One region of the Rhodococcus sovatensis genome, then DNA from elsewhere that is predicted to be linked to it. Evidence: predicted binding sites of a transcription regulator. Region 1 holds the regulator's gene; each other region holds the start of a gene.
What was found. The regulator LexA, encoded in region 1, represses DNA repair genes until DNA is damaged. The targets are predictions, from matches to a motif close to CGAACANNTGTTCG.
Positions count from the first base shown of each region.

Region 2: the regulator LexA is predicted to act here: its motif matches at 2,122-2,135, upstream of WDS16_RS18270 (HNH endonuclease signature motif containing protein).
Region 3: the regulator LexA is predicted to act here: its motif matches at 1,929-1,942, upstream of WDS16_RS15980 (HNH endonuclease signature motif containing protein).

Region 1 is NZ_CP147846.1:2,357,150-2,364,001, forward strand. It holds gene hrpA (ATP-dependent RNA helicase HrpA) at 1-2,009, shown strand, start outside; gene nrdR (transcriptional regulator NrdR) at 2,021-2,485, opposite strand; gene WDS16_RS10980 (hypothetical protein) at 2,642-3,004, opposite strand; gene lexA (transcriptional repressor LexA) at 3,278-4,042, shown strand; gene WDS16_RS10990 (acyl-CoA dehydrogenase family protein) at 4,104-5,246, opposite strand; gene WDS16_RS10995 (uracil-xanthine permease family protein) at 5,356-6,621, opposite strand; gene ptsP (phosphoenolpyruvate--protein phosphotransferase) at 6,679-6,852, opposite strand, start outside.
Region 2 is NZ_CP147846.1:3,934,464-3,941,315, reverse strand. It holds gene WDS16_RS18275 (hypothetical protein) at 1-112, shown strand, start outside; gene WDS16_RS18270 (HNH endonuclease signature motif containing protein) at 97-2,106, opposite strand; gene WDS16_RS18265 (NADP-dependent oxidoreductase) at 2,231-3,172, shown strand; gene WDS16_RS18260 (dodecin) at 3,209-3,415, opposite strand; gene WDS16_RS18255 (GNAT family N-acetyltransferase) at 3,550-4,278, shown strand; gene WDS16_RS18250 (YidH family protein) at 4,286-4,633, shown strand; gene fgd (glucose-6-phosphate dehydrogenase (coenzyme-F420)) at 4,710-5,723, shown strand; gene WDS16_RS18240 (nitroreductase/quinone reductase family protein) at 5,924-6,433, opposite strand; gene pta (phosphate acetyltransferase) at 6,494-6,852, shown strand, end outside.
Region 3 is NZ_CP147846.1:3,461,313-3,468,164, reverse strand. It holds gene WDS16_RS15995 (acyl-CoA synthetase) at 1-458, shown strand, start outside; gene WDS16_RS15990 (maleylpyruvate isomerase family mycothiol-dependent enzyme) at 470-1,090, opposite strand; gene WDS16_RS15985 (CHAP domain-containing protein) at 1,181-1,771, opposite strand; gene WDS16_RS15980 (HNH endonuclease signature motif containing protein) at 1,965-4,094, shown strand; gene WDS16_RS15975 (MerR family transcriptional regulator) at 4,140-5,186, shown strand; gene WDS16_RS15970 (O-acetylhomoserine aminocarboxypropyltransferase/cysteine synthase family protein) at 5,449-6,747, shown strand; gene WDS16_RS15965 (CoA-binding protein) at 6,744-6,852, shown strand, end outside.

The sequences.
Region 1 (6,852 bases):
TCTCTCACATCGGGCTGCGAGAGGGAGACAAACGTGAATTTCTCGGAGCCCGTGGGACTCATTTCGCGGTGTTCCCTGGATCCGGACTGTTCAAGAAGCCGCCGCGCTGGGTGATGGCAGCAGAACTGGTCGAGACCGGCCGGCTCTGGGGACGGATGGCAGCCAGAATCGAACCGGAATGGGCGGAACGCCTTGCACCGCATCTGGTCAAGCGCACCTACTCGGAACCTCACTGGTCCGTCAAACGCCAATCGGCCATGGCATACGAACGGGTCACCCTCTACGGCATTCCGCTCGTCACCGGACGGCCCGCGAACTATCACACCATCGACGCCGAAGCCTCGCGTGAACTGTTCATCAGACATGCTCTCGTGCAGGGCGAGTGGAAGACTCAACACCCATTCTTCCACCGCAATCGCGAGTTGCTCGACGACGTCGGCGAGCTCGAGAACCGGGCGCGACGACGCGATATCGTGGTCGACGACGACGCCCTGTTCGACTTCTACGATGCTCGCATCGGCGCGGAGGCAGTGTCGGCGCGCCACTTCGACACTTGGTGGAAGAAGACCAGACGCACCAAGCCCGATCTGCTCGACTTCACGGCGGCCACCGTCGTCAACCCCGATGCCGCGTCGGTACTCGGGGGCGACTACCCCGACGCGTGGCGTCAGGGCGACATCCAGTTCCCGCTCGCCTATCAGTTCGAACCGGGTGCGGCCGCCGACGGTGTGACCGCTCGGATTCCGATCGCGCTCCTCGCCCAAGTTCAACCGGTCGGCTTCGATTGGCTCGTGCCAGGCATGCGATCGGAGCTCGTGTCGACGCTGATCAAGTTGCTACCCAAGGCTCAACGCCGCAACGTCGTCCCTGCACCGGACTTCGCCGCCGCAGCTCTGGCAGCGATGACACCACGCTCCGAACCGGTGACGACCGCGCTGGCCCGCGAACTGTCGCGCCTCGGCTCGTGCCGAATAGACCCGAGCGACTTCGACCTCGACGGACTACCCGCGCACCTGAAGATGACGTTCGTTGCAGTGGACACGGACGGACAAATACTCGGATCAGCCAAGGATCTCGTCGAGCTGCGGAAAGCGCTCGCGCCCAGAGTCACACGCGAGGTGGCCAGCGCAGTCGGCGGCGCCGAACGTGCGCCGGCGTTGGCATGGACCTCGTCGAGCCTCGGCACGCTCGACGAGACAGTCACCAAATCTGTCGGCGGACAGACGGTCACAGGTTATCCGGCACTGGTGAAGGAGAACGGGGGCATCGCAGTACGCGTTCTGAGCACACCTGCCAGTCAACGTGCCGCGATGCGCGACGGCACCCGTGCGCTCCTGCTCCAATCGGCGCCGCGCGGAACGAAAGCTCTGATCGCGGGCATTCCGACCCGTGAGCGTCTGGCGCTGGGACAGAACCCGTACGGCAGCCTCGACGATCTACTCGAGGACTGCCGTGCGAGCGCCGCCGACGAGTCGATGGACGCACATGGCGGACCGGTTCGATCTCCGGAGAAGTTCGCAGCACTGTCCAGAGCCGTCAATGCCGAGATCACCGACCGCACGTCGAGAATCCTTGCCCTCGTTCGACCGATCCTTGTCGAAGCACTCGGGCTACGCGCGATACTGGACACGACGCAGGGTGACGCTGCCGACGATGTGCGCGAGCAACTCGCCGGGCTGGTCTTCGACGGGTTCGTATTCGAATTCGGCTCGGCACACCTTGCGGAAATTCCGCGCTACCTGAACGCCGCATCTGTCCGACTGAACGCCCTACCGAGCAGCGCCGGGCGGGACGATGCAGGCATGGATGTTCTGGACCGGGTGTACGAAGCCTACGACCGGTTGCTGAAATCGCTGCCGGAGTCGCGACTTCACACCAAGCCCGTTCTCGACATCTTCTGGATGATCGAGGAACTGCGAGTCGGGCTGTTCGCCCAGAGCATTCGCACGGCCTACCCGGTCTCGGAGAAACGAGTACTCAAGGCTATCGATGCTGCTGGCCGGAACTGAGCTCGGCGAAACTAGTCGACCGAGGACGACTCGCGGTGCGCACGAAGGTCTTGGATTTCCTTCTCGAAGTCTTCGGCCGAACTGAAGGATCGGTACACCGACGCGAACCTGAGGTATGCGACCTCGTCGAGATCCCGCAACGGACCGAGGATTGCCAAACCCACCTCGTGGCTGGGGATCTCAGCGGAACCTGAGGCGCGAACTGCGTCTTCGACCTGCTGGGACAAAAGGTTCAACGCATCGTTGTCCACGTCGCGGCCCTGGCACGCCCGCCGGACACCTTTGACGACCTTGTCCCGTGAGAAAGGTTCGGTAACGCCGCTACGCTTGACGACTGCAAGCACCGCCGTTTCGACGGTGGTGAATCGGCGGCCGCATTCCGGACACGATCGCCGTCGACGGATTGCCTGCCCCTCGTCGGCTTCACGCGAATCCACCACGCGAGAGTCCGGATGCCTGCAGAACGGGCAATGCATGTGTGCGCCTCCGTCGTAGCCGTCGCACGCTCCCCGATCACTCCCGAGAGGTGCAGGCTTCGAGGATACTCGGAGCGTCACGTAGGCAACTCGATCGCCCAGCAAGCGAGGCGCCTGGCGCGACGGAGCGACCGTCTGAGTTGCCATGAACGTCGACTACGGCAAAGCAGGAACGGTAAGCAGCTGACCCTGTTCGACTGTGTTTACAGCAGGAGTGGATGCCGAGTCGATCGAGGCCGCGCGAAGATTCGCCACTGCGACGAATCCCAGAATCACCAGCGCAGTAACCAGGACGCCTACCACCATTGCTGTCCACGAGATCTTCTCGTCACGGTGTGCCCGGTCCACGCAGGCACCGGACGACCCGTGTGAACCGCCCTGTGGGGCAGCGCCGAGAACGTAGCGCCGACGCTCGTGCGTCGCGCGGCGTCTGTTGCGCACAGGCGCAGCAACCTGGGTGCGGTGATCGGTCAAGAGGCGGTGGTCGGTCAAGAGGCGGTGGTCGGTCAAGATAGTCATCGGAACCTCCGTGGTGTCGAACGCGATCGAACCCGTTATTCGATCAGGCGTTCGATGAACGCTTGTTCGAAGTTCTATCACGCGACTCCGACAAAGTCAGCAGAAAACGCGACACGGATCGAACAGATGTTTGATCACGAGGCATTTTCGGGCTAGATTCGTGTCAGAAACCACACGTCACATCCACCCCACGCGTTCAGGCGGTCGAAATTTTCATCCGCTACACATTGTCGAGACCGCGACGAACGCGCGTACGACCAGGAGGACCCACGAATGAAGGACGAGACCTCGTCAGGGTCGGCGAAGTCGACGACCAAGTCGGCAGGAAAACCGGCCGCTGTCCCGACCGCGAAAGCATTCGAGGGCGAAGGCACCGATATCAACGCCGGCCTGACCGAACGTCAGCGCAAGGTCCTCGAAGTCATTCGGGCGTCGGTCACCGAGCGTGGATATCCACCCAGTATTCGTGAGATCGGCGACGCGGTGGGTCTGACCTCGACCTCGTCGGTCGCACACCAGCTCCGCACGCTGGAACGCAAAGGATTTCTTCGTCGGGATCCGAATCGTCCGCGAGCTGTGGACGTCCGAGGACTCGACGAGGTACAGGCCGACCACGCGGCAGCTGTGGCCGACGGCTCGGCCCCGGACGGAGATCAGCTTCCGACGCCGACCTTCGTACCGGTGTTGGGAAGAATCGCAGCCGGCGGACCGATCCTCGCCGAGGAAGCGGTGGAGGATGTGTTTCCACTCCCCCGCGAGCTCGTCGGGCAGGGTTCGCTGTTTCTGCTCAAAGTCGTCGGCGAGTCGATGATCGACGCAGCGATCTGCGACGGCGATTGGGTGGTCGTCCGGCAGCAGAGCGTAGCCGACAACGGCGACATCGTGGCCGCGATGATCGACGGCGAAGCCACGGTGAAGACCTTCAAGCGCAGCAAGGGCGATGTGTGGCTGATGCCGCACAACCCACTGTTCGAGCCGATTCCGGGCAACGACGCTGCCATTCTCGGCAAAGTCGTAACGGTGATGCGCAAGCTCTGACCCGATACGAGAACGGCCCGCAACCAGAGGAGTTGCGGGCCGTTCTCGTATTGATCGAAGGTTACAGATCGAGTCCTCGACCGATGATCTCCTTCATGATTTCGGTTGTACCGCCGTAGATCGTCTGCACACGAGAATCCATGTACGCCTTGGCGATCGGGTATTCTTTCATGTAGCCGTACCCACCGTGCAACTGCAGGCACCTATCGATGAGCCGGACCTGGTTCTCTGTCGTCCACCATTTCGCCATGGCGGCTTCCTGGACTGTGAGCGTTCCGGCGTTGAGCAGTTCGATGAACTTGTCGACCATGATTCTGGTGGCCGTGGTCTCCGTCGCGAGTTCTGCGAGGACGAACCGTGTGTTCTGGAACTTGCCGATCGACTTTCCGAAAGCCTTACGGTCTCGGCAGTACTGGATCGTCATGTCCAGTGCAGACTCCATCGCTGCCGCGGCGACCACCGCAATCGACAGCCGCTCCTGAGGCAGATTCTGCATCAGGTAGATGAACCCCATGCCCTCGTCGCCGAGTAGGTTCGCAGCAGGAACTCGAACGTCGGTGAAGCTGAGTTCGGCGGTATCTTGCGCTTTCATGCCGATCTTGTCGAGATTGCGACCTCGCTCGAAGCCAGGCATGTCGCGCTCGACGACGAGGAGGCTGAAGCCCTGCGCGCCCTTCTCGGGGTCGGTACATGCGACGACGATGATGAGATCGGCATTGATACCGTTGGTGATGAAAGTCTTGGAGCCGTTGAGGACCCACTCGTCGCCGTCGCGCACCGCACGAGTCTTGATGCCCTGAAGGTCGCTACCGGTGCCAGGTTCCGTCATGGCGATCGCCGTGATCAATTCGCCCGAGCAGAACCCGGGTAGCCATCGCTGCTTCTGCTCGTCGTTCGACAGATCGATCAGGTACGGCGCGACGACGTCGTTGTGAAGTGTGAACCCGATCCCGCTGTACCCGCCGCGGGTAGTTTCCTCGGTGAGGATGGCGTTGTAGCGAAAGTCCTTGACCCCGCCGCCGCCGAACTCCTCTGGCACTGCGGTTCCGAGGAATCCCTGCTTACCTGCTTCGACCCAGACGTCGCGGTCGACGATGTTCTGCTCCTCCCACCGCGCGTGATTCGGAGCGACATGCTGGTCGAGGAATTTGCGGTACGACTCGCGGAAGAGATCGTGCTCCGGTTCGAACAGTGTGCGGTCCACTAGATTCACTCCTTCGATGCTGTCCAGTACGAAAACTGGCATTAGGAGAACCCTACGACCACCCCGCGGACCTGGTCGATGACCGAGCCGTGCGTGATCGGTGACCGAACTAGCGAGCAGTTCGACGGTTCAGGGCGCGCATCACTGGATACCCCACGAGAATTCCGACCGAACCCCAGGCGATTCCGCCGAGTTCGACCGAACCGATCGTCAGCGTCAGGTCGCCGATCCCTGCCACCAACGCGGCAGCGACGACGGTGAGGTTCACCGGATCGGTGAAGTCCACCTTGCTGTCGGTCCAGATACGTACACCCAGCAAGCCGATCAGTCCGTAGAGAACCAGGGTTGCTCCGCCGATGACCCCGTCGGGCACGGTGAATACCAGGGCACCGAACTTCGGCGAGAAGGCCAGCACGATGGCAGTTGCAGCAGCGACCCAGTACGCGGCGGTCGAGTAGACCCTCGTGGCCGCCATGACACCGATGTTCTCGGCGTAGGTGGTCGTACCCGATCCGCCTGCGGCACCGGCGAGTGTCGTCGCCAGACCGTCGGCGATGAGTGCGTCGCCGGCGAGGTCGTCGAGTGACTTGCCGGTCATCGCCGAGACGGCCTTGACGTGACCGACGTTCTCGGCAACGAGGACTATCACCACCGGCAATGCGATGAGTACGACAGACAGTTCGAACGTCGGGCCGCGGAACTCCGGAATCCCGACCCAGGAGGCCGCGCGCATCGCGTCGAGCTTGGCCGGGTCGATCTGTCCGATCACGGCGGCGAAGATCCAACCGAGGATGACGCCGACGAGGATTCCGAGGCGCCCGACCAAACCGGGACCAGCAACGGTCGCCACCACAATCGCGAGCAACGTGACGACTGCAACCAGCGGCTGAGCCTCGAAGGACGAGGTTGCCGCAGGAGCCAGATTGAGTCCGATGAGCACCACGACTGCGCCTGTGACGACGGGCGGCATGACGGCTTCGATGACTCGGCCGCCGGCGAACTTCACGATGAAACCCACAGCTGCGAGCACGATTCCGACGGACATCACAGCGCCGAGCTGTGCTGCCGGACCATCTGCCTGCGCGGCACTCAACGGCGCGATGAACGCGAACGAGGAGCCGAGATAGCTCGGAATTCGGCCGCGCGTAATGATCAGGAAGAGCGCGGTTCCGATGCCCGAGAACAGCAACGTGGTGGTGACCGGGAACCCGGTAACCGTCGGAACGAGCAGGGTCGCACCGAACATCGCGATGACGTGCTGCATACCGATCCCGATGGTGCGCGGCCAAGTCAACCGCTCGTCGGGTGCAACCACTGCGCCCGCAGAGGGCGTTCTACCGTCCCCGTGCAGGGTCCATCCGAAATTTCGACTCACAAGGAAGCGATCCTAGTGCGAAGCCGAATCCGCAATGCAGCCAGTTCGATACAGCAGTCAGTTCAATACAGCAGCAGCGGCAGCACGCGCTGCCGTGGAACTGTCCGTCTTCAATGCGGCGGCCGCAGCGTCGATGCACTGTGCCAGCGTCACCGAGGACAACTTCGCTCCGACATGAGCCACCGCCGCCGAGGCCGCCGACAGGGACGTGACGCCGAGACCGACGAGAAC
Region 2 (6,852 bases), 1.6 Mb from region 1:
AGCGCTCGTTGTGGCCGACGTGGCAGCGTTCGCGACGATCGCTGTGTGCGCTCTGGCGGCATGGCTGTTGACGCGGCGGGTAGGTTCGGTGGCTGTTCAGAATGGTGGGTAGCGGTAGCGGTCGCGTGCTGTGACGATGGCTCGGTGTTCGAGAAACCGTTCTCTGAGGAAGATCGCTTCTTCGCGGGCTTTCGGGTCCTCGAGTCGGGCGATATCGCCGAGTGAGGGCACGAAGGCTGCTCTGTCGGTGTCGATCAGATCGCCCCACTCGCTGTTCTCGCCGATGTTGGTTTCCCACCAGGTGGGTTCGTAGAGGTCATCGGCGGGTCGCTCGCGAACAGATGCCGCTGCCGCCTCCTCGGGAGCACATGGGTCAGCGACGTGTTGGTAGTAGTGATCGGTCGCGGGGTCCGGTGACGGTGACGAGGGCCGGTTGTGGACGAAATCGTCCGGAACCATCACCGACCCGTACGTCGAGGGTGTGATCCTGCGTAGACCTGAACATGAGGTCCAGAAGATTCCGTCTCCGTTCAATCGTGCTGCGGCCCACAGCTTCAGTGTTTTCGCTTGGTGATGGTAGTGGCACAGTGGTTGCAGATTCGACTGGATCGTCCAGCCGCCGGCGACCGGGTCGTTGTGGTCGAACGCGACGATGTGGTCGATGTCGCATCGGGCTGCGGGCACACTGCAGCCCGGGAAGGTGCACGTGCAATATGTTGCGCGCGTGAGCGCGACGAGTTCTGCCGATGGCCGGTACGTCAGTGCCCCCGGCGGTGGTTCGGTCATACCGCCGTGACCGTCCGGGTCACTCCCCGCCGCCAGTGACGGATCCGCGGCGGCTGCGGCGAGGAAAGCAGCAATAGCCTCCGACAGTGCCACCTCACCACCCGCGGAGGACCGTGCACGCCCAGCACCTCCTGCCACAGGTGAACGAGTTCGTCCGAGTGTCGGATCGGGAAGCGACGCGGCAGGACGAACCCGGCCCCGCGCGATGATCCGGAACGCACGCGGTCCACCGGCCGACCCGGAATTGGCGACACCACCACCAGACTCGGGCTCGGGCTCGGGCGCGGGCGCAGGCTCGGTCTCGGTCTCGGTCACGGACTCGGGCTCGGGGGCGGCGTCGGGGCTCGCCTGTGCCCGGGCAGCGTCGAGCACTTCGGTGAGAAAGACCTGCCATCGAGCATCACCGGCGATCATGCGCGCGGTCTCCGGATCGAGGACGGTCCCATCACCGAGAGTGGCCGGGTCACCGGACAATCCGAGCAGCGACTCGATACTGATCATGATCTGCAGCAGATGCGTACGGCGAGGCTTCATCAAATCCGCAGCACCACCGACCGCACACCCCTGATGGCCACACAGGCACGCGATCACATCCTCACGGTGAATCAGCGCAATCAACGCATACCCACGCAACTGCTTCTTGCTCCGCGGATCACGCGAACACACAGTCCCGGCCAACTCCTCGAGAAGGGAGTCACATTCGGCGCCCTCGAGCGCCGTCATCTTCGCAAACAAACTCGCCATACCGTCATCGCATCGCTTGATGCTCGCGCACCGTTCCTCGGATTCGGCAGCCTTTCGTGCCGCGTTCGCCTCGGCGTCGTCATGGTCGATCCACCGACTCCACACCCGCTCACGCAGCGCCTTGGCATTGCAGCGATACGCTGCAGCCAGCACATCAGCCTCGATCGCCTGCACCGTCTCATCACTGGCCTTGACCAACGTCAACGCAATCGCCCGCACCCGCGAATAATCCAGATCACCCGCAGCGAACGCAGCATCGACCCCATGCAGACGCCACGCCAACTGCTTACCGACCACGATCATCTCCCGCGTGACCGTCCGAGACAGCGACAGCGCCACCGCTGCTTCACATTCAGCAGCCCTCTCCGCACGCGCAAGATCGGCATCCCCACCGGCATCGAACAGCTCCGCCTCCGCACACACCCGGAAATCGACAAGACCGTACAACCGACGAACCAGGACCGCCGACGCAACATTCTCAGCACGCCGGGCATCGGACAAGCCGACCAGCAAGCTCGACACACCCAACTCGGTCTCGCGTCGCCACTCGTCCATATCGCCCCCCGGCATCCCCATAACACGAAGACTACTCGAACACCTGTTCGAACGCAAGGGTTCAGCGAGGAACACCGCCTCGAACCTCGCAGGATTCGAGAGCCACTTCGGGAACAATCCGCGCCGCGGGAAAGTTGGTCGGAGCATGACGCGAGTGGCGGTAGCAACAGCATTCGGTGGACCGGAAGTCGTACGCATCGTGGACGAGGCTGTCGCCGCACCCGCGGCAGGTCAGGTACTCGTCGAGGTCAAGGCGATCGGCGTGAACCCGTTCGACTACAAGTCGTACAGCGGGGCATTCGGGACGGATCCTTCGACTCTTCCCCTGCACCTCGGTAGCGAGGCAAGTGGTGTCGTGGTCGCGGTGGGGAACAACTCGTCAGGTCCGGGTGGTCCTGTTTCCGTGGGCGACGAGGTAATCGTGTCGGGCGCGCAAGGGACGTACGCCGAAAAGCTCTTGGTACCGGCCGAAGCCGTACTGCCGAAGCCGAAGACACTGAATTGGGAAGTTGCAGCCGGTCTGCTCGCGGTAGCGGGCACCGCGTTCGACACCCTCGAAGTGACCGGCGTATCGGAGGGGGACACCGTGCTCGTGCACGGTGCAGCGGGTGGTGTCGGATCGATGGTCGTTCAACAAGCGAAGGCGCGCGGAGCCCGCGTCATCGGCACTGCGCGTGCCGTCAACCATGATGCGCTGCGCGCCTACGGTGCGGAGCCGGTCGAATACGGCGACGGTCTGCTGGATCGAATCCACGAGATCGCGCCCAGCGGTATCGACGTCGCCATCGACACCGCGGGCACGGACGAGGCGGTGGACGTGTCGTTGGCATTGGTCGCCGACAAGAAGCGCATCGTCACTATCGCGGCGATGGGGCGCGCTACCGAGGACGGCTTCGTGTCGGTCGGGGGTGGGGACGGAGAAAGCGCGAAGCGGCGCAAGGCGGCTCGCCTCGATTTGGTGAACTTGGCTGGCGCAGGCGAATTGACGGTTCAGATCGCCAAGACCTTTCCGCTCGACCAGGCAGCCGAGGCGCACCAGGCACTGAAATCGGAGCACCCGCGCGGAAAGTTCATTCTGATCCCTTGACCGGCATCAGTAGTGGGACACGTCGAAACTACCTCGTCACTCCAGCTTGAAGCCGACCTTCACCGTAACCTGAAAGTGCGCGATAGCACCGTTTTCGATGTGGCCCCGGGTCTCGACGACCTCGAACCAGTCCAGGTTCTTCAGCGTGGCGTTCGCGCGTGCGATTGCCTTGCGCACGGCATCGTCGCTGCTCTCGCTCGAGGTTCCGACGATCTCGGTGACGCGGTAGACGTTGTCGCTCATGTGACGATGCTCCTGCTCGGTCGGTGGTCATCAGTCGTGCACGTCCATGCTTCTATGGATTCCTCGGATTCGAGGCATATTCGCGAGGCAGCTGCATGCTGATTCGCGCGGAATACGACAATGAGAGGCGGACGGTGAGTACGCAGTCCATCGGCGAACCCGACATCCACCCACTCGACGACCCCATCCGGGGGTCGCTGCGGGGAGCACACTCGCGGTTCGCGCAGACCGTCGGCAAGACCTCGCGCTTCGATCCGGAAATTTCACCGTTTCTCGGCCACCCGCCCGTCATCGAGGACGCGGACTTCGATGACATCGTGGAACTTTTCGGTCCCGGTCAAGTGGTCTCCCTGCGCGGCGTCGACCATCGTGTTCCCGCGCACTGGCACATCGTCGATCGATTCGAACTGGTACAGCTCGTCGGTCACCACCTCGATACTCGACCGCACCCCGATGCAGTCGTACTCGGGGCGTCGGACGTCCCTGACATGCTCGAACTCGTCAGGCAGACCAAACCCGGCCCGTTCCTGTCGCGTACCCACGAGCTCGGCACGTACCTCGGCATCAGGGAGGGTGGCAGGCTCGCCGCGATGGCCGGTGAACGGATGCGTCCGACCGGCTGGACCGAGATCAGCGCCGTGTGCACCGACCCTGCCTATCGGGGGAGGGGGCTGGCAACCGAGCTCGTTCGGGCCGTCGGCCACGGTATCCGCGAACGCGGGGAAACACCGTTTCTGCACGCGTCGGCCTCGAACGAAAGCGCCATCCGCCTGTATTTGTCGATTGGATTCGAGCTTCGCGAGAGGTCGCTGCTGACGCTGGTGCGCACGCCCACGAGCAGTCTCGACGGTGGACCGGCATGATGGAGTGGTGGCCGACTCACCGGAAACCCGTCCCGACGAGCGCTTCACCCTCGCCAGCGAACGGACGTTTCTCGCGTGGATGCGCACGTCGTTGGGACTGCTCGCCGGCGGCATAGCCGTCGTACATCTTGTTCCCGACTTCAGCACTGGATGGGTCAGGACGACGCTCGGTCTCGTGTTGATCGTGATGGCGGCATCCGCATCGATGGTCGGGCTTCGGAGATGGCTGCAGGTTCGTAAAGCCCTCGAAACCGGTGCACCGATGCCCGAGGCCAAAGACCTCTGGATCTTCGCTGTCGGGATCGGAGCCATCGCTGTGCTGGCGGCCGTAGTCACGGTATTGGGAATCAAGTAGTCGGTCCAGTGTGTCGGGCATCTCGACGCAGAGTGCACAATCGGAACACTTAGCGGTCTTAGAGAGGAAGCAGCGCGTGGCGAAGGCTTTGAAACTCGGATACAAGGCGTCGGCGGAACAGTTCGGTCCGCGGGAGCTCGTCGAACTCGGCGTTCTCGCAGAGCAGCACGGAATGGACTCCGCGACGGTCAGCGACCACTTCCAGCCGTGGCGACACGAAGGTGGGCATGCACCGTTCTCGCTGGCATGGATGACGGCGGTCGGCGAGCGAACCAACACGATCCAGCTCGGCACCTCGGTGTTGACGCCGACGTTCCGCTACAACCCCGCGGTCATCGCACAAGCCTTCGCGACGATGGGCTGCCTGTACCCGGGGCGGATCATGCTCGGCGTCGGCACCGGTGAAGCTCTCAACGAAATCGCGACCGGATTCACCGGCGAATGGCCCGAGTTCAAGGAACGCTTCGCACGGCTGCGCGAGTCCGTTCGGCTGATGCGCGAACTGTGGCTCGGAGACCGCGTCGACTTCGACGGCGACTACTACACCACCAAGGGCGCGTCGATCTACGACGTTCCCGAGGGCGGTATTCCGGTCTACATCGCGGCCGGCGGGCCTGTAGTGGCGCGGTACGCAGGGCGCGCAGGTGACGGATTCATCTGTACCTCCGGCAAAGGCATGGAGCTCTACACCGACAAGCTGCTTCCCGCCGTCGAAGAAGGCGCAGGCAAGGCCGAGCGCGACTCCGGCGAGATCGACAAGATGATCGAAATCAAGATCTCGTACGACACCGACCCCGACCTGGCGTTGGAGAACACTCGCTTCTGGGCACCGCTGTCGTTGACGCCGGAGCAGAAGCACTCCATCGAGGATCCGATCGAAATGGAGAAGGCTGCCGACGAACTGCCGATCGAGCAGGTCGCCAAGCGCTGGATCGTCGCCTCCGACCCAGACGAGGCCGTCGGACTCGTCAAGCAGTACACCGACGCGGGCCTGAACCACCTCGTCTTCCACGCCCCGGGCCACGACCAGAAGCGGTTCCTCGAACTCTTCGAGCGTGATTTGGCGCCGAGGCTCCGCGCGCTCGGCTGAGTTCAAGTAGTTCGCAGGCACCACACCGCTTGAAAGGTCCATTCATACGTCTATGGCGTATGAATGGACCTTTCAAGCGATGGTGGCCGGGCAGTCGGACCGCTTGAACGGACCTTTGCAGCTATCTGATCGTATGAATGGACCATTCAAGCGATGGTGGACGGGTCAAGCCGCGGACCATTCAAGCGATGGTCGACGGCTCAGCCCGCAGCCAGTGCGAACATCCTCATGTCCCGGTCGGTGCGATTCTTGTACTCTCCGTACACGCGGACCATGTCGTTGAAGGCGTCGTAGATTCTCGCTTTCTCGGCGCCGGTGACGGGTGTTGCCGTGACCGGGATTTTCTTGCCCCCGATGGCGACGGTTGCCCGGGGGTCGGCGAGCAGATTCGACGTCCACGCCGGATGGTGCTGCTGCCCGAAGTTGCTGCCGACGACGAAGAGTCGATCACCCTCGCGGTAGTACAGCAGCGGTGACGTCCGGGGCTCGCCGGACTTGCGGCCCGTCGTGGTCAAGAGCACGACCGGCGCGGCGATGGGACCGAGAACGGTGAACCGCCCGTTCGTGCGTTCGAGCAGCGCTCTGTCGACGCCCGCCAAATTTCTGATCACCCACGAACCGGGCTTGGTGGCCGCGAACGCAATCGCGGGCTTACGGATGAAGCTGGTCTCGCTGCCCCAACGGACGTCGGGAAACGGTGATTCGGCCATGACCGATCTGACTCCCGCAGGTCACGTTCTGTCAACTACCGACCCGCTACGCTGGCGGGCATGGCCGAGCCAGCATCGAGCATCTATATCGCCTCACCCGAGGGTGACACCGGGAAATCGACCATCGCATTGGGTGTGCTGCAGATGTTGTGTGCCTCCGCTGCCCGCGTCGGGGTGTTCCGTCCCATCGCGCGGTCGACGACGGAGACCGACTACATTCTCGAACTCCTCATCGACCACACGACGGCGGATCTGTCGTACGAGCAGTCGCTCGGTGTCTCGTACGAGGCGGTCCATTCGGATCCTGATGCCGCGCTCGGGGACATCGTCGCCAAATTCCACGATGTCGCGGCCCAGTGTGACGCCGTGGTCATCGTCGGCAGCGACTACACCGACGTCGGCAGTCCCAGCGAACTGAG
Region 3 (6,852 bases), 1.1 Mb from region 1:
ACGACGGCGAGTCCATCGGAGCACTGCAGGTACGCGGACCCATGATGTTCGACGGATACCTGAACAACCCGGAAGCGACGGCCAAGTCGTTCACCGAGGACGGCTGGTTCGACACCGGCGATGTGGCCGTCGTCGACCCCGACGGCTTTCACCGCATCGTCGGACGAGCATCGACGGACCTGATCAAGTCCGGCGGCTACCGCGTGGGCGCGGGTGAGATCGAGACCGTTCTGCTCGGTCACGCCAGCGTCGACGAGGTGGCCGTGGTCGGGGTTCCCGACGAGGATCTCGGACAACGGATCGTCGCATTCGTGGTCGGCAGCGACGTGGAGTCGCAGGTGCTGATAGATCTGGTGGCGTCCGAGCTGTCGATCCACAAGCGGCCCAGGGAAATCCGCGTCGTGGAGTCGCTTCCTCGCAACGCAATGGGCAAGGTGCAGAAGAAGCTGTTGGGGTAGATTCACGCGCTCTACGGAGTTCGGCGAAGGTTCCCGTCGACGGTTATCCGGCCGGTCAACACCAACACGACGGTAGCTGCTGGTGCGCTGAGTTCCGGACCATCTCCCACACGGAAGTCGACATCGGAGGCAACGAGCGTGCGTCCTGCGAGATCGCCACCGAAATAGGCGATACGGTCTCTGTCCCTGATGGTCTGCAGTACTACTTGCAACGCTTCGCGGGTAGCCGTCGACGGGACGCCGAGGCCCTCGGTGAGGTCGAGTCCATGAATGACGTCGTGGCAGAGTGAATCGACGAGATCACCTCCCGGGGGTGACCAGTCGGTGGTCACATTCTCGCGCAACGAATCGACCAGTTCGGTCCTCGTCATGCGGTTCACGTCGCGGCGCGCGAGCGAGTCGGCGGCCTTGTCGAAGTTGCCGCGTGAGCGAAGCATCGCCACCGCCAAACGCGGCATGCCGATCCGAAAACTCATCGACAGGTGAGCTGCGAGGTGCTCGGTGGTCCATCCGCTGCACAGAGTCATCCGACGCCATTGGTCGTCGGTGAGGGTGTCGAGCAACGCGACCGTTGCCGCGCGCTGCTCGCTGGTCATCTTTCTGATCAGGTCATCACTGAAGTTCGATGGCACAGTCGAGTGCTCCTTCGTATCCGAGTCGATCTGCTGGAGGTACCGACTCGGTGGGGAAGCGAAAGTCACCGCGAGTGTGGTGGGAGCGTTCTAGGCGAGGGTGCCGAATCCGACGATCGCCGAGTCGGACAGCACATCGACGGTGTGGACACGAATCTTCCCGAGCTCGTTGCCGCCCACAGTGGTTGCGGTGTCGCCATCGACCGCGACGACGATGTTGGTGTGCTGGCCGACCCAGCTGCTGTTGTCGTACAACACCACATCGCCGACCGAAGGGACGTATCCCTTCGGTTCGAACTTGCCCTGCGCCTGGTAGTACTCCGTGAGCGTGTACACCCCCGGGATTCGCCAGCTGCCCGAGTTCGGGTTGCTCAGCGGTTGTCCGGCCTCGTTCATGATCCAGCTGACGAAGTTCGCGCACCACGCCTCGTCGACGCCCTCGGAATAGAACGTCCCCGGACGTTGCCGCTCGTGTTCGGCTCGGACGAGCTCGACTACCGTCGCCTGCTCGGAGGTGAGGGCTGACGTGTCGATCTCGGGGAACGGCGTCGTGTCCCATGGCAAGTATCGGCTCGGCGCCACCCACAGGACGCCTGCAGCGATCACGATCACCGCCGCGATAATCCCCGCGATCCACCGAGCAGTGCGACGCTTGGGCTTGGCGGGGGAGTCGATGCTCATCCATCGAATGTACCGGCTGGTCTGAAGTATGAGCTGGTTCGGGAACCGCATCAGCCCAAGACGGGGTTCGGATGTGAGCTGATTCGCGCGAATGGGGGTGCGTCTGTGCAGGTTTGGTGACTGTGTCGGTGGGGTGGGTTACAGTTCTTGCACGAATCGAACATACATTCGAATAATGCGGAGGTGACCGAGCATGGCGGCGACTGAGCGTGAGGGCACCCTGCTCGACGATGTGATTGGCCTCGACGAAGCGGTCTCCGCATACACAGCCTTCAACGCCGCCCACGCGCACTACCTCGCCTCTGTCGAACGCTTCTACGACTCCCGAATCGCACGCTTCGACACCGAATCGATCCCACGCTCCCTCGACGCCGACCGTATCGCCCACACCTCAGCGATCAACGAGCTCGCCTGCGCCACTACCACCACACCCGGAACCCTAGAGTCCGCACTGAACGTCTGGTGGGGTAGCAGAACCTGCTACCGAGAACTGTTCACCGACGGCGCCATCAGCCTGGAGATTCTCCGCACCATCCGCGACCACACGCTCGGCGCGGCACCGGAAATCCTCGCCGCCCTCGAACCCGACATCGTCGCCGCCACCGCTCACTTCACCCGCGAACGACTCGGCCGCGAAATCGACCGAATGATCACCACCCTGGACCCCGACTTCGACACCCGCGCCCGCAGACGCGCCGCGAACACCACCAAAAAAGTACGCCTCACCCCACTGCCACGCGGAATGGCCCGCATGTCCGCCGTCCTCGGCGCGGCCGACGCCGCCGAACTCACCGCACTCCTCGACAGCCAAACCGCACGCGTATGCCCCCTAGACCCCCGTACCCTCGACACCCGCAGATCCGACGCCTTCATCGCCCTCACCCGCGGCGGACACCTCACCTGCCTCTGCGGACAACCCCACTGCCTCGCAACCGAGCCAGCCCCCACCGAAAGTAGGTCCGAAGACAGTGGACCGGGTGACTGTGGACCGGGTGACTGTGGGCCGGGCGGCTGTGGTGACGGTGGCTCTGACGATGGTGGGTCCGACGATGGTGGGCCGGGTGAGGGCGAGCCTGGCGGTGGTGGACCCGGTGACAGTGGCTCTGGTGAGGGGGGACCGGGCGACGGCTCTCGAACTCCCTTCCCCGCAGCCCCCGACGCCGGGCACTGCACCTGCGGACGCCCACTCCCCGACGCCGTCCGCCACCCAGACGGCATGAGCACCCCGCCATCGACACCACTGATCCACATCACCGCCGACCTCGAAACCGTCCTCGGAATCCACAACCACTCGGCCTACCTGCACGGCTACGGACACTTCGACCCCACCACCCTGCGCGAGATGGCCCGCGACGCCACCTGGCAAATCATCTTCACCGCCAGCCGCCGCTACCTCGACACCCTCACCGACCACGACCCACCACCACAACCCGAACCACCACACACCCCGCACTGCACCTGCACCTGCGGCGCACAGTCACGCCCAACAGGCACCGGCACAGGCACGGGCATGAGTACGGGCGGGGGAACTGCCGCGGGCAGAACGCTGGCCGAGTTCCTCGACCGCGCCGCAAACGAACACGAGCAGCACACCTCCTCACTACCGACCCGCATGAATGCCCCGAACGCCGAACAACGAGCAGACGACCGCCGCCGCACCGCCCTCGACAACCACACCGACAACCACACCGACAACAAACCCGAACCTCACCCCGACACAGATACCGATACCGATACCGATACCGGCATGATCTACGACCCCGACACCCTCGCTCAGATGGTCGGGCCCGAACCTATCAGCGCCACAACCGACCTCGTCGTGGGGCGTACCACAACCCTGCCCGCCGGACACCTCCCGGACCCACCCACCCCAACAGAGACAAACCCACCCGCCGGCACTCTCCCGAGGCTGACAGCGGGACTCCTCGCCGAGCACTACCGCACCCTCGTCGCCGACGATTCCACTCATAGCCACGCCGAATACCCCGACGGCCACGGAGGACACCACACACCGCCGCCCGGGGCGCTGCGCTACACCCCCAGCGCAACCCTTGCACAGTGGGTCCGCACTCAGCATCCCACCTGCCGACACCCCGGCTGCACCGTTCCCTCGGTCCGCTGCGACCTCGACCACATCGTCGAATTCGACCACCGCAACCCCGAACACGGAGGCTGGACCATCGCCACTAACCTCGGCCCCTTCTGCCGCACCCACCACAACCTCAAAACCAGCAAACTGTGGACCACCGAACGACTCCCCGACGACGTCATCCGCACCACCGACCCACACGGCAACAACTACTTCAGCCCACCCGAGCTATGACCGCCCACTTGACCTTCGGGTTACCCGAGACCTGAGGATGAACGAGTGACCACATCGGAACTGATGACAATCGGAGCATTCGCTCGCGCAACGGGTTTGACACCTGGCTCGCTGCGCTTCTACGCAGATTCGTCCGTGCTGCTGCCGGCATGGGTGGACGAGTCGACCGGTTATCGCTACTACGCACCCGAACAAGTTGCGCAAGCCGTGACCGTCAGGCGTCTTCGAGAGATCGATATGCCGCTGGACAAGGTAGCGCGTGTCCTCGCCGGCGACACCGCGCACATCGACGAGCACGTCAACATCCTGTTCGACGACGCTCACCGAGCTCGACAGGCGGCAGGCGACATACGCGCAGCACTCCACCCCGAGAAAGGGAAAACCATGATGACTGTGAACGGACCGATCTTTGCCAACGCCGTCGAGCAGATCCTCACTGCGACAGCGCATGACCCCGACCATCCTGTGCTGGCAGGGGTGTACCTGGAAGCGCAGGACGATGTTCTGACCCTCACTGCAACCGATCGTTTCAGGCTGTCGACCCGCACGATTCAAGTGGCGCAGCAGGTTTCGTCGACATGGTCGGTTCTCATCGACGGCGACGATCTCCGGTCGGCTTTGCCTGCAGTTCGGCAGCAGCATCGGGTGAACCTGAGCATCGGACCGTCCGGTGTCGACTTTCAACCTGCCGACAGACATTGCAGAACGCTTCAGGAGGAGTTTCCGAACTATCGGTCCATGCTGGACTCGCTGCCCAAGGTGACGACCCGCGTCGTGCTGTCCAAAGCTGCACTGCAGAAGTCGATCGAAAACCAGGAGAACAAGTATCTGAACGTGGCGGTGGGGGTGGACTGCGTACGGGTATCGGCACCGGGTTCGACCGCACATTCCGACATCGAGGCGACGACCACGGGAGCGTCGATCGACCTGGCGTTCGCGGTGACGACTCTGTATCCCGCCGTAGCGTCGGCGCTGGGTCCGGACGTCATGATCGATATCAGCGGCCCGGACATGCCGGTCGTGGTCAGGTCCGCCGACAACGGGGACCTCACTACGTTGGCGATGCCCGTGGACCCGAGAACCTTCCAGTGATGCTGCTACTGTCGCACTCGTGACCGCGACTCATGTGACAGCCGTAGTGCTTGTCAGGCGTCGCACTGTCGATTTCGCCCTCGTGTGCACTTCCGGTTGTTGCCGGTTCTGATCCAACCAATCGGTCCGGTTCACAAGCACTCACGAAGGGGACAACTATGTCCACAGCTCTGTCACATCTGGGTTCGGTCACGACGGCTACCCGCGAAGCCGCAGCCAATCCCGTCGAGTACTCCACACACGACTCGAAACGGACTGAGCGATGAGCGAGAGATCATTGGGCCTGCGTACGCGCGCAATACACGCAGGTGCTCGACCCGACCCGTCGACAGGTTCGCGCGCCGTACCGATCTATTCGACGGCCGGCTACGTATTCGAGAACGCGGCTGATGCCGGAGATCTCTTCGCTCTGCAGAAGTACGGAAACGTGTACAGCCGGATAGCAAACCCGACCGTCGCCGCTCTCGAGGAACGCGTTGCGAGCCTCGAGGGCGGCATCGGTGCGGTAGCTTTCGCAAGTGGCCTCGCCGCCGAGTTCGCGGTGTTCGCGGCACTGGCAGGCAGCGGTGACCAGATCGTCGCGGCAGCAGGGTTGTACGGCGGAACGGTTACTCAGCTCGACGTGACGCTGCGGAGGTTCGGCGTCGACACCACGTTCGTGCAGGGCACCGATCCGGGTGATTTCGCAGCCGCCGTGACGGATCGAACCAAGCTGATCTTCGTCGAGATCATCGGTAACCCCTCGGGCGAGATCGCCGACCTGGAAGGTCTCGCTGCGATTGCGCACGAGAACAAGATCCCGCTGGTGGTGGATGCGACCATGGCGACACCGTGGCTGTGCCGTCCGATCGAGTTCGGCGCCGACATCGTCGTGCATTCGGCGACGAAGTTTCTCGGGGGCCACGGTTCGACGCTCGGAGGGCTTGTCGTCGAGTCCGGCCGGTTCGACTGGGGCAGTGGGAAATTCCCGCATATGACGGAACCCGTCGCGTCGTATGGTGGCCTGTCGTGGTGGGGCAATTTCGGCGAGTACGGGTTCCTGACGAAGCTTCGCAGTGAGCAGCTTCGCGACATCGGTGGATCACTGTCTGCCCAGTCTGCGTTCACGCTGATCCAGGGCGTGGAGACACTGCCCCAACGGATGGACGCGCACGTGGCGAACGCCGCGGCAGTCGCAACCTGGCTCGACGGCGACTCCCGCGTGGACTACGTGAAGTGGGCAGGTCTGCCCGGCCATCCGCACCACGGTCGCGCTGAGCGGTACCTCCCGTCGGGCCCCGGCGCTGTGTTCGCATTCGGGCTCCTCGGCGGTCGTGAAGCCGGCCAGAAGTTCGTCGAGAGCGTGCAGGTCGCGAGCCACGTAGCCAACATCGGTGACGTGCGGACCCTCGTCATCCATCCTGGAAGCACTACGCATCGCCAGCTCACCGACGAACAGTTGCGCGGAGCGGGCGTCGGACCGGAACTTGTTCGAATCAGTGTCGGACTGGAGGACGTCGAGGACATACTGTGGGACCTGGACCAAGCGTTGACGTCGGCGACCGGACAGGAGAGGTCATGACAGTGCGTTCGTGGGATGGCCCTTCGGCGCAGCAGCGTCAACGGATCCTGCGTGAGACGAAGACAGTGGCGATCGTCGGCGCCTCCAAGAATCCCTCCAGAGCAA